4 regions of the Virgibacillus natechei genome follow, and region 3 is predicted to be linked to each of the others. Evidence: predicted binding sites of a transcription regulator. Region 3 holds the regulator's gene; each other region holds the start of a gene.

Region 1 (3,217 bases), 1.0 Mb from region 3:
TTCGTTCGCCCTGTCTTATTTAAATCGTCAGCTATCACGATTGCTTCTTCTGCAGCCATTACGTCTGAGCTAAATGTTGTGCCTAATCCTTTGGGTGTCTGATACATGAACTCTATTCTGACTTCCATCTTTCTACCACCCTTACTTAAATTGTATGAGGGGGGAATGATATCAAGTCACTCCCCCTACACGATCACTGTCGTTTTTTCGTTTTCTTGTTATTTAATTTTTCATTTTCTGTTAGAGGTTCATTTGCCATCTCATGATCAAAATCCTTCGGTAATTTCTTTCTAACAGCTTGTTCATCGCTAACGCCATTATCATTTTTCCTTCTTTTTCCCATATAAAAACACCTCCACTCGTTTAGGTTGGCTAGAATAGGTGGTTTATATGTATCGGCCGAGACGTAAAAGCGCTGAGAAGACACCTCTTCCCAGCGCTCATCAAACGCTTATTTATTTCGTTTATTCACATATTGACGCTGGTCAGCTGTTATTCCTGCTAAACAAATTGTCGCTGGATCGTTGTCAATATCCAGTTCCATGGTTGATCCATCCATTGGCAACGTATCTTCATAAGTCTCTTCATATTCGGAAACCGATACTGCTGTTCGAGATTGGAATAGTTCCGTATGGTTATCGACGTATAAATGATCCCTATAATTTGGTTGCAGAATACCTGTAAAGAATTCCCCTACGGCTCCAGAACCATAGCTGAATAAACCGATTCTTGAACCAGCTTTTAAATCTTCTTTGTTCTCAAGCAGGGACAGTACGCTTAAATACAAGGAACCAGTATAAATATTTCCAACAATTCTGTTATACTTGGCGCTAAATGTATAGTTTTCTTCTAGACGCTCTTTGTCATTATCTGAACCTTCATCCCAAATCGTTCGTAAGGCTTTGAGCCCCATTTTTGTATATGGTAAATGGTAACAAATGGCATCAAAATCTTTTAGCCCCAGACCTGACTTCTCTTTGAATTGGCCCCATACTTTTGAAAAGAATGCAATGTACTGTTCATTTGATAATTTTCCGTCAACAAACGCTTTATCCGAATAGACTGGACGCCAAAAGTCCATAATATCAGAGGTGAAATAGGCACTTTTATCTTCCAACGCCATAATAGTAGGATCTGCACTCATCAATAATGCAACCGCTCCTGCTCCTTGCGTTGCTTCCCCCGAGGTATTCAAGCCATATCTCGCAATATCCGAACCTAATACCAATACCTTACTTTCTGGATTCAATGCAATATGACCTTTTGCCATTTGAATACCTGCAGTGGCTCCATAACAAGCCTGCTTCACCTCAATGGTCCGAGCTTGTGGGTTCAATCCTAATAATTCGTGGACATAAACCCCTGCAGATTTAGAACTATCGACGCCTGTCTCTGTTCCAAAAATAACAAAGTCAATCTTGTCCTTATCTTCTTCATCTAAAATCTCCAATGCTGCATTCGCTGCTAGCGTAACGGAATCCTGTGTGATTGGAGCAATCGCCATCTTTTCCTGACCAATACCGACCGTGAATTTTCCAGGGTCTATATCTCTTGCTACAGCTAATTCGTTCATATCAACATATAGATGTGGTGTATAAAATCCTATCTTATCAATTCCAATTTTCAACGTTATTCCTCTTTTCTCACCATATATTTTACATATGCACAGCGAATTCATTCCTTAGAAAACTTGGCTTTTGTTAAAGGGATTCTTAAAAAGCGTTCTTCGCTTTGTTAGAATCTCTTATGCTTTGGAGTGCAAGCCTTTATGGCACAGGCCTTAATTGCACTTATGCAGTTAAGAAAGTAGTTATACTTTCTTAACTGCCAAACAATACATAACTGTTTCTCACTAGGTAAAATATTGCACAAAAATACACTCAATACTATAAATGATAATATAATCTTACACTAAAAACAATTAAGAGAAAGCAAAAGTGGTTTGTTTTTAGGATATTAGAAAACTTGGCTTATCGCCAAGCTTTTGACGTTAGCCTTAGTTGCAATAGGAAACCAACAGAAGCTCCTGGGTTAATTAACTTTGACAAATAAGAAACAAGCATCTGCTTTTTAGTAGATGCTTGTTTCTTTTAACCAATTCAGTCTTCATTTTGACTTAACTGTTTTCTGAGCTGCTTGTTTTCCTCTTCTAACCTGTCCATGTACGCACGCTGCTCGTTTGCCTTGAGGGCGTCCTCAGCCCCAACTTTAGTTATAAATCCATAGATGAGAAAAACAAGCGGAAGCCACGTAAGAACACTCCATTCAAAGAAAAAAGAAAAAGGAAACACAATAATAGCAAGTATATAATAAACCTTAGACTGACCAATATCGATGGACCAAACGTCTGTATAAGCGTTTCGTTTGTACGCCAAAATGTAAAAAATATGTTTAACAATAGCGATGAACAAAATAATATAAGTACTTAAAACAACGAAATGAACCACTGTAGACAACCAATGTTTCAGCCCCAAACCGTTTTATTCGTTTGATGCCTTACATCCTAAGAAAGAGAAGTTGAATGAATAAAAACAAATAGGTCCGCTCTTTTTTTAATTTCTTTCTATAATCCGTTCACGCTTGCATTTTCTACAGTAATTGGAAGGAATTCGATAGGGGAAGAGGTCCAAGGATGAAGTTGGTTTAATGAGAATGGTGCGTCCAAATTTTGCCCCAAAGGATATGGCGAGCACTAAAGGTATCAGCTAAAAAGATTCGCCCCGTACAAAAAGAAGTGCTATCTTACTCGATTATAAGTGGCTTGAAAGAACAAAGAAATTGCAACCTTCCTAGATACTGCCATAGATGCTGCCAAATAAAGGTTCTTATACAAAAGCCCGCAATGGACAATATAAAGAAAATACGACGCGTCTACTATTTTTCAAGAGGAGAGATATAAAATGAACTCTGCTACGCAATATCGTACCGAAAAAGATCCAATGGGACGAATTTTAGTTCCTAAGACAGCTTATTATGGGCCTCAAACGCAGCGTGCTGTAGAAAATTTCCAGATTAGTGGGTTGCGCCTACCACGATCGTTTATTAAAGCACAGGGGATAATAAAGGCTTCCGCTGCAACCGCCAACATGAATCTCGGAATGCTCGAGCGTGATATAGGACAAGCCATTGTACAAGCTTCTGAGGAAGTCATAGAAGGAAAATGGGATAATCATTTTGTAGTTGATGTGTATCAAGCCGGAGCAGGAACATCACAGAA
Region 2 (3,217 bases), 1.6 Mb from region 3:
TCTTTCGGTGAAAATTTTATTATCGTTCAATGAGCAGGCTGTGCGTCATAAATTCCCGATTTCTCACTCAATGGCGCTTATGGACACACAAGCAACAATTCCCCTATTCACACTAAACACGAACTCCCTCTCCAAAATAAGCTCCTAGCACTTCACGAAATACCGCTGCCGTTTGATCGATGTCCTCCATGGTTACCTGTTTGCCAAAGGACAGGCGAATAAATTGCTTTGCTTCTGCATCCGTTCTGCCTAATGCTTTGATCGTTCGGGAGGGTTCTTGTTTTCCAACTTGACAGGCACTGCCAGTCGAGATCGCGACACCGTGGCGGTTGCACTCAAGCATCGTATATTGCCCCTCTACGTTAGCGATCCGAAGGCCTAGAATATGGGGCAGAAAATGCGTTTCATCTCCTTCAACCGTAATCATCGAAGGTAGAGATGCCATCAATTTCGCTCGCAATTCAGTAATACGTTCTCCTTCCTTCATGATAGCATCACAGACTGCTTTTGCGGAAGTCACAAATGCTGCGATCCCTGGCACATTTACCGTCCCTGGGCGGAATCCCGATTCATGCGTTGTATGTGGGATTTGCGGCTGCCATTTGACTTTAGGATCGATATAGGCTGCCCCCACCCCTTTTGGCCCGTAAATTTTATGGCTGGATAGGGATAGACTATCCAGTTTAAACTGCCTCAAATCGATCGGGATTTTTCCAAACGTTTGGACACAATCTGCGTGGAATAGGATATTGTTTTCCTGTAATAGATTGCCTATCGCTTCAATCGGCTGCACCGTGCCAATCTCCCCGTTCGCATGGTGAATCGATGCGAGGATGGTCGTTTCCCTGATCGCGTCCTCAACGTCATCGACCGCAAGTCTGCCGCTATCATCCACTGGCAAATACGTCACGTCAAATCCTTCCCCTTCCATTTTCTTAAAAAAATGATCCACCGAGGAATGCTCGGTGGCTGTCGTAATCAGATGATTCCCTTTTTCCTTATGTGCATCAATCAGCGAGCTTAATGCCAGGCTATTCGCTTCTGATCCGCCGCTCGTAAAATAAATCCCTTCTTTTGCGCCGTGAAGCAAATTTGCCAATTCCTCCCGACATGTCTCCAACAATTGAAATGCATCTGAACCAGCATCGTGCAAGCTGTTCGCATTCCCGAAAAAAGATTTTGAAACCTTTGTATACACGTCTAAAGCCTCATCTGAGATTGGTGTTGTCGCCGCATAATCTAAGTAAATCATAACAGCACTCCTGTCTATTTTTTAAAAATTTTATATAAAAGTCTTGTTTTTAGTTTAATAGTATGTAAATATAGGTGTCAAGACACATGTATATGTATTGCAAAATAAAGGAGTTATCATGATGACTGCAAACGCCATTATTATCAGTGGTAGCGGTATTGCTGCACGAACAGTGGTGATAAATGAAGTGCGGCTAAGAATGTGATTTTTTTCACAAGGAAGACAGGAATTCCTATTTGGCGCTAGGAGAAATTGCTGCCGCTGTTGACCTGATGACCACTTGACCGATCATTACGAAGCTAAACGACAGGAGGTATCTCACGTACATGAACAAAATCAAATTACGAACAGCGCTGCAATCTTTTTTAATCGAAGATATTGGAGACGCTGATCGAACAAGTACCGCTATCTTCCCCCCAGATCAATTAGGAAAAGGAATATTTTTAGCAAAAGAGGAAGGAATTATAGCTGGATTAGCACTCATCGAGGAGTCCTATCACTTACTCGACCCAACAATAGAAGTGGAGATATTTTATAAAGACGGCGACCAGGTATATCCGGGGGATGAGATTGCCACGGTAAGCGGCCCAATCCTGTGCATCCTGTCAGGGGAACGCGTCATTCTCAACCTGATCCAGCGCATGAGCGGAATTGCAAGCATGACTAAAAAATGTGCGGAAACGTTAAACGATGACACCATCGAGATTTGTGATACACGAAAAACGTCACCGGGCCTGCGAATGTTTGAAAAGTATGCTGTAACCGCGGGAGGCGGGAAAAATCACCGCTTCGGACTCTATGACGGGATCATGATCAAGGATAATCATATCGCCTTTTGCGGATCGATTTCAAAAGCGGTCCGAGCAGCGCGTCAACATAGTGGTCACATGACAATGATCGAAGTGGAAGCAGAAACAAAAGCGCAAGTTATAGAAGCCGTTGAGGCAAATGCCGATCGTATTATGTTTGATAATCGAAATCCCGATGAAGTGAAAGAACTTGCTACCTATGTCCCGAAGCATATTGTCACCGAGGCATCCGGAGGTATTACCTTAGATAATCTAACAACCTATCAACACACCGGCGTGGATTATATCTCCCTCGGCTTCATCACCCATTCCATAAAAGCACTGGATATCAGTTTGAACATTGATTAAAAGGGTGGCTGTAGAAGTCAGGAGAAATTTTAAGAAAAACGAATTGTATAGTGGGAGGAAATAAAAATGAGTTTATTAAAAATGATCCAAAACACGGAAAATCAAATGATGCCAGATCATTACAAAAACCTATCTACAGAAGAAATGGAAAACCGCGTGTGGCAGTTAAAGGATAAATTTGGGGATAAACTTTTTATTCCAGGCCATCATTATCAAAAAGATGAAGTCATCCAGTTCGCAGATGTAACCGGCGACTCCCTACAACTCGCCCAAGTAGCAGCAGATAACACGGATGCCGCATACATCGTGTTTTGCGGTGTTCATTTTATGGCAGAAACGGCAGATATTTTAACAAAAAAGGAGCAAAAAGTTATTTTGCCGGATATGCGCGCAGGCTGTTCCATGGCAGACATGGCCAACATCACCCAAACCGAACGCGGCTGGAAGGAAATGCAAGACACATTCGGCGACACAATCGTTCCCTTAACATACGTCAACTCGACCGCAGCAATCAAATCATTCGTCGGAGAAAATGGCGGCGCAACCGTCACATCCTCCAACGCGAAAAAGATGCTGGAATGGGCTTTCACACAAAAAGAGCGCATCCTATTTTTACCAGATCAGCATTTAGGAAGAAACACAGCCTATGATCTCGGCGTCCCACTGGAAAACATGGCCGTCTGGAATCCCATTACAGATACATTCGAATATGACGGCGACGACCTGCAAAACGTACAGGTCATCTTATGGAAAGGACACTGTTCCGTACACGAAAATTTTACCGAAAGCAACATCAACCATATTCGTA
Region 3 (3,217 bases):
AAATAGTTGTTATGTTTGTAAATAAGATTTTAATTTGAAACATACAATAATAACTACATATGTTTAAAGGAGCGTTCTATTTTGCCAAAACGATATTGGTGGGTGATTATAACCTATATCATCATGCAGATTTCTGGGGTTATTTTTGCACCCATTTTGTTTGTAGTTTTTCCAATCAGTGAGTTTGATGCTGTTATTTACTGGTCCATTATAAGCTTTGCCTCAGCTCTTGTAGTAGTTATTCTACTAATGAGACCTGACATGAAAATGGAAAGTCATCGCAATGCCTCTTCTGCGGGAAATGTTATTCTATGGTCATTCTTAGGGGTATTTATGGCCTTCGCTGCTCAAGGAATTGCTGGTATGATTGAAGTGGAGTTACTTGGCATTGATCCTGGTTCTGAGAATACACAGGAGATCATGGATATTGCACGAGCAGCACCAATATTTATGATTATTCCAGCCATAATAGCTCCTATATTAGAAGAAATTATCTTTCGTAAAATTATTTTCGGTCAATTTTATGCGCGAACAAACTTCTTTATTGCCGCATTATTGTCAGCTTTGATATTCGGGATTATTCATTTAGACCCTACACACATGCTGATCTATGCTTCAATGGGATTTGTCTTTGCATTTCTCTATGTGAAAACAAAACGGATTATTGTGCCTATCATCGTGCATATGGCAATGAACACGATTGTCGTTCTCGTCCAATTTGGGCTTGATCCAGAGGATATTGAACGTATGCAGCGAGAAATGGAACAAATGCAGATGATCTTATTAGGAGGTTAGACTAACTATGACTATGGCGATCATCTATTTTATAATGGGTATACTATTTGTATATGTAGGTATTCAATTTGCTGAGGAAACGATATGGAATGTCACGACGATCGTTCTTGCAGCTGTTGCTACACTTGATTTTGGTATTGGAATACGAATGATGTCTATGCATCTTCGGTCGAAAAAAAATAAAAAGAAGTAGCCTGAGCTGCTTCTTTTTATTTACTTATGGGGCAACACTAAAATCTATGAGCGCAGTGGGAAGAGCCCGCAGGAAGAAAGCGAACTTCTTTTTTCCGAGGAGGCTGAGCTAAGGGCCCACGGAAAGCGTAGTGTTTTTCCGCAGCGGCCCTTATAATTCATAATTTCATCTAGTTTGTCACCCCAGAGATTTTGGTGAAGAGACTTACTTTATCGCAGTTTATGAATCCTCTTTTTCCAATGGGTAGTTTTTCAAAAAATAAGTTAATGCTTGTAATTCAACTGCCAAGTCAATATGATGCACACGAACATGGTCTGGCACTGTAAGGCGTGCAGGTGTGAAATTAAGAATTCCTGAAATCTCTTGTTGCACAAGACGTTCTGTAATCGCATCTGTCTCGGTAGCAGGTATCGTTAAAATGGCCACTTTCGTCTCATTAAATTTCTCCTCTAACTCGTCAATGTGGTAGATTGGAACGCCACCAATGTCTGTTCCTGCTTTTTCTTTATCTGCATCAAAAGCCATTTTGATTTTTATATTATTGTTTTTCATAAAATTATAATGTAAGAAAGCAGTCCCTAAGTTCCCCACTCCAATTATAGCCACATCTGTTACTTCATCCTGATCCAATGTTTTACGAAAAAAACCAAGTAAGTATTCCACATTATACCCATAGCCTTTTTTTCCCAATGCGCCAAAATAGGAAAAGTCTCTTCGAATGGTTCCAGAATCTACTTTCACTGCTTCACTAAGTTCTTTTGAAGAAACGCGTGATTTTCCTTGGTGATTTAAATTATTTAAAAATCGATAATATAATGGCAAACGTTTTGCAGTTGCTTTTGGTATTTTATGTTTATCCATCTATGTACCTCTTTCCACTTCATGCCTCATGTATATTCACATCTATTATATAGTTCTAATTATATCAGAAAAATTCGGGAAAGTCGTGATTAATTTCACAATTGTTGCGAGGCTGATTAACAATGCGATACACTGGAGAATATGAGGTGAACGTTATGATATTAATGCAATTAAATAATCTTACGAAGTCCTTCGGGGCAGATGAAATTTTAGCAAATGTGAAACTTGAAATAAAGGATAATGATCGAATAGCTATTGTGGGAAGAAATGGTTCTGGCAAATCAACTTTATTAAAGATTATGGCTGGAGAGCTTAATTACGATGATGGAGATCTTTTCAGACCAAAAGACCTGACGATAGGTTATTTGTCACAACATACATCTTTGGCTTCTGAAAAAACAATATGGGATGAAATGGTTGAGGTATTTCATCATTTGACCATCCAAGAGCAAGATTTACGAGCACTAGAGAAGGAAATGGAACAAGCTTCTGGAATGTCCAGTGCCCATAATGAAAAGATCTTACAGGACTATGATAAACTTCAACAATCCTTTCATACGAATGGTGGGTACACATACGAGGCTGATATAAAGGCTGTTCTTAGCGGTCTCCACTTTCAGGATTATGATTACGGGACACCAATTAATGAATTGAGCGGTGGACAAAAGACAAGATTAGCATTAGGGAAACTGTTATTGAAAAAGCCGGAATTACTTATATTAGATGAGCCTACCAACCACCTAGATATAGACACCCTCGGATGGTTAGAAAACTATTTAATTAGCTATCCCGGAGCAGTTATTATTGTATCCCATGACCGTTACTTTTTGGACAAAACCGTTTCAATTGTTTACGAGATTTCACGGCATATAACGAAGAAGTACCACGGCAGTTACAGTAAATTTCTAGAACAAAAGGCGCTCGATTATGAACAGGAATTAAAGGATTTTGAAAAACAACAAACCGAAATGAAAAAAATGGAAGACTTTGTCCAACGAAATATCGCCCGTGCTTCTACTACCAAACGGGCGCAAAGCCGAAGAAAACAACTTGAGAAAATGGATAAACTAGATAAACCATTAGGCGATGAATCATCGGCTAACTTTTCCTTTCAGATAAACAGACGAAGTGGCAATGATGTCTTAAAAATGGACAATCTTTCTTTTCGTTATGAGGATGAAAGTGAGCCTTTATTTACGAATGCAAAATTAAATGTAAATCGCGGGGAACGAATCGCACTGGTCGGACCAAACGGTGTTGGAAAAACAACCTTGCTGAAACTAATCTTAGAGAAATTTAAACCAATCACTGGAACCATTAAATTGGGAACAAATGTACAAATCGGTTACTATGATCAGGAGCAGGCCA
Region 4 (3,217 bases), 450 kb from region 3:
AAAACTTGGCTTATCGTCATGCATTTATGCTATTCCTTTAATTCTTCAGCTGAATTTGATAGGTCGGTAAATCTTCCGACGTAATACTTTATTTCATCAACATTATTGTTAATAGAGTGTATGGTAACCAATACCTTGAATAGTTCTCCGTTATTTCGTTTGTTCCAGATTTCTCCTTTCCAATAACCATTTTCATAAATCGTCGTCCACATTTCATTATAGAAGGAAGGGTCATGTTTTCCTGAATTCAAAAGGGTTGACTTGCTTCCAATTGCTTCTACTGCTGTGTATCCAGTCATTTGTGTGAAAGCAGGATTAACATATTGAATGTCTCCATTTCTATCGGTTACCATAATCCCCTCAGTCGATCCGTCGACTATTTTTCTTTCAATATTCTTGTGGTCTTGATAATACATGAAAATAACAATAACAAAACTTACGAGCGCAAATTGAGAAAGCGCCATAAATCCAATTGCATAGGTGCCAGTCATATTATAGACGGTTGTTAATAGTATTGGAGGGAAGAATCCTCCTAAGCCCCCCATAGCCGATACAATTCCATTAACAATACCAGCTTGTTTGGAGAAGTGAAACGGAACAAGTTTGAATATTGTACCATTTCCTATACCGACAGCAATAGCAACAGCTAATGAGCCTACGGAGTACCATTCAATATTCGGTGAAAATGATAAAAGAATTCCAGAAATGGTAACACCAACAAATATAAACATTAAAATAATATAGGCATTAAATTTGTCTGCTAACCAACCACCAAGCGGTCGTACGAATGTTGCGAGCGTAATGAAACCGGCAGTTCTTAACCCAGCATCAACAGGGGTTAAATTGAAATTGTTCACTAAAAAATTGGGTAAAAACACCGTGAATGCCACAAATGCCCCGAAAGTTACAAAATAAAACAAGCTTAGAAACCATAACGTTGAGTTGCGGTATACGCCTTTTATTTGTTCAAGCATTGAATTTTTTACTTTTGTTTCCTTTTTATCTCCTAAAATGAAATTCAATGCAGCAAATAGGATAATTAGAATTAAATACAACTGAACGGTTTGTTGCCATCCGATTGACTCGGCGATAACAGGAGCGGCGAAAGTAGTTATGGCAGTACCAATGTTACCAACCCCATAAATACCATTAATAAGACCATGCTTTTCCTTTGGGTAATACTTTGGTAATGATGTAACCCCGATAGAGAACGTTGCTCCCCCAACGCCTAAAATAAAACCTCCAATCACTAAATCAATGAAAGAATCAGCAATACTAATATAGAACACAGGAAATAAAAGGGTTATAAGACTAATAAGATTAATCGTTCTGGCACCAAATCGATTGGTATAAAAACCAACTGGAATTCGTAATAATGACCCCAAAATAACTGGTATCGCAGTTACGAGGGAAACCTGTCCAGGAGTTAATGCAATATCCTCTTGAATGCTGGGCATCAAGGAGGATATTAAGACCCACATCATAAATCCAACAACTAGACTGGAAGTTTGTAGTGACAATTGAAGAGATGGATTTCTCATTAAACGTTTCCTTCCTTTCTTTAGCAGATAAGAAAGTATAAAAACTTTCTTACTGCATAAGTGCAACTAAGGCTATCGCCATAAAGCTTGGCGATAAGCCAAGTTTTCTAAAAATAACTAGTTCTTATTAGACTAAATGATAATCATTTATATAACAGTGAAAAACATCACATAACTGCGATAAAAACAGTAAAAAAAATGAAGATAAGTAACGAAGTGGGTGTGCCAAATGTGTGATATTTATCACATCAACATTATGCAAAGAATGTTTAAATAGAATTAGAGATTGGACAGAGAAGAAAAGGGTTTATTTAGATGAACAAATGGTTTTATTTCAATATATTAGTATTGGTCCTGGCGATATGGGTAATCGTGACAAGTAGCACTTTTCCAATTATAAGGATTCATATTTTATTTGGTTTATTGGGTCTATTTTTCATTCTATTCAATTGGACTAGACATGCTGTTTTTTCTACAATACGTTCCTCTTCGGATCGAAACACAAAGATAAAGCTTGCAAATATATCCAAAAAAATAATGCCATTTCATAGGTGGATTGGTACAGCGGCTCTACTACTTATTATGATGCATGCGTGGCTTACCATTAATCGTTATGGATTTTACTGGCAAAATGGGAAGATGATAAGCGGATTGCTGACAGGTATCGCTCTAATTGGCATGGTTGTTACGGGGTGGATGAGGCTTATGAAACCATCTGGAAAACTACGAATAATTCATTTGCGCTTAGGGATGATATTGTTTTTCCTAATCGTGATTCATATTATTTTCTGAAAAAGGGGTGTGACGAATGATAACCAAAGAGCTACGAGAGCACATCCTGTCAGTAAGAGAGAAGATTAATCGTCATGTAAACGGACAGGAATATGAATTAGCTCGAGAGGACGTTCAGGAATTAGAAAGTATTCTTGAAGTGAATGATGAAATAAGGGATGACGTACACTTTCTTTCATTACACACAATGGCCGCGTTTTATAAAAGGGATAAGAATTATACTAAATCTGTGCATTACAGCAAGCAAGCGTTACATATAAAAGGAATGGAGAATGAATATCCAGGGTTCGTGATAGATACCTTTTTGGATTATGCTGAGCTGGAAAGAGAACAAAAGCACCTACCAAAGGCTATGGAATTGGTAAATGAATTATTAGATATGCTGAAATCAATTAATTGGCAGGATATGTATACATATGGAATGGCATACAGCAGTTTAGGTAAGGTGTATTTAGATGAAAAGAATGATGACTTTGGTGTTCGTTATCTGGAGCAGGCGCTGAACTACTTTCGCAAATCAGTAAACAAAAAAGATCTCATCATTGGCCAGACAACCGCTCTCATTTCTGATGTATACATTCGTATGAAGGATTACAACAAGGCTTTATCTCTATATCAACAATTGTTGGAAACAAATCAACAGAGTGAGGATAAGGTATCTGAGGGAAAAACGTTACTTAAAATTGGGGAAATCTACTTCTATATCGATGCGAAAAAAGCTCGAAGAACGATTACACAAGCCTTGAAGCTGTTTGAAGACGTTTATGAAGACAAGCATATAGATATAGCGAAGGGGAATTTGCTATTAGGTGAACTAGATGAAACGATGGGAGGTATCCCCAGAGCGATCAAGTATTACAAACGATCCCTTGATCAGATGGATA

What was found. The regulator Rex, encoded in region 3, represses fermentation and respiration genes when NADH is low (regulators of the CRP and FNR family bind a similar motif). The targets are predictions, from matches to a motif close to TTGTGAAATATTTCACAA.
Region 1: the regulator Rex is predicted to act here: its motif matches at 1,855-1,872, upstream of OLD84_RS18350 (hydroxymethylglutaryl-CoA synthase).
Region 2: the regulator Rex is predicted to act here: its motif matches at 1,452-1,469, upstream of nadC (carboxylating nicotinate-nucleotide diphosphorylase).
Region 4: the regulator Rex is predicted to act here: its motif matches at 1,773-1,790, upstream of OLD84_RS02360 (nitrate/nitrite transporter).

The regions. Positions count from the first base shown of each region.
Region 1 is NZ_CP110224.1:3,673,068-3,676,284, forward strand. Features, by position in the region: gene OLD84_RS18340 (ribonuclease H family protein) at 1-128, opposite strand, end outside; gene sspO (small acid-soluble spore protein O) at 194-343, opposite strand; gene OLD84_RS18350 (hydroxymethylglutaryl-CoA synthase) at 452-1,627, opposite strand; gene OLD84_RS18355 (hypothetical protein) at 2,100-2,456, opposite strand; gene OLD84_RS18360 (class II fumarate hydratase) at 2,901-3,217, shown strand, end outside.
Region 2 is NZ_CP110224.1:3,138,530-3,141,746, forward strand. Features, by position in the region: gene OLD84_RS15940 (IscS subfamily cysteine desulfurase) at 113-1,252, opposite strand; gene nadC (carboxylating nicotinate-nucleotide diphosphorylase) at 1,579-2,409, shown strand; gene nadA (quinolinate synthase NadA) at 2,476-3,217, shown strand, end outside.
Region 3 is NZ_CP110224.1:846,431-849,647, reverse strand. Features, by position in the region: gene OLD84_RS04750 (CPBP family intramembrane glutamic endopeptidase) at 82-795, shown strand; gene OLD84_RS04745 (YdiK family protein) at 803-988, shown strand; gene OLD84_RS04740 (redox-sensing transcriptional repressor Rex) at 1,208-1,849, opposite strand; gene OLD84_RS04735 (ABC transporter ATP-binding protein) at 2,005-3,217, shown strand, end outside.
Region 4 is NZ_CP110224.1:392,911-396,127, forward strand. Features, by position in the region: gene OLD84_RS02360 (nitrate/nitrite transporter) at 30-1,541, opposite strand; gene OLD84_RS02365 (hypothetical protein) at 1,857-2,333, shown strand; gene OLD84_RS02370 (tetratricopeptide repeat protein) at 2,350-3,217, shown strand, end outside.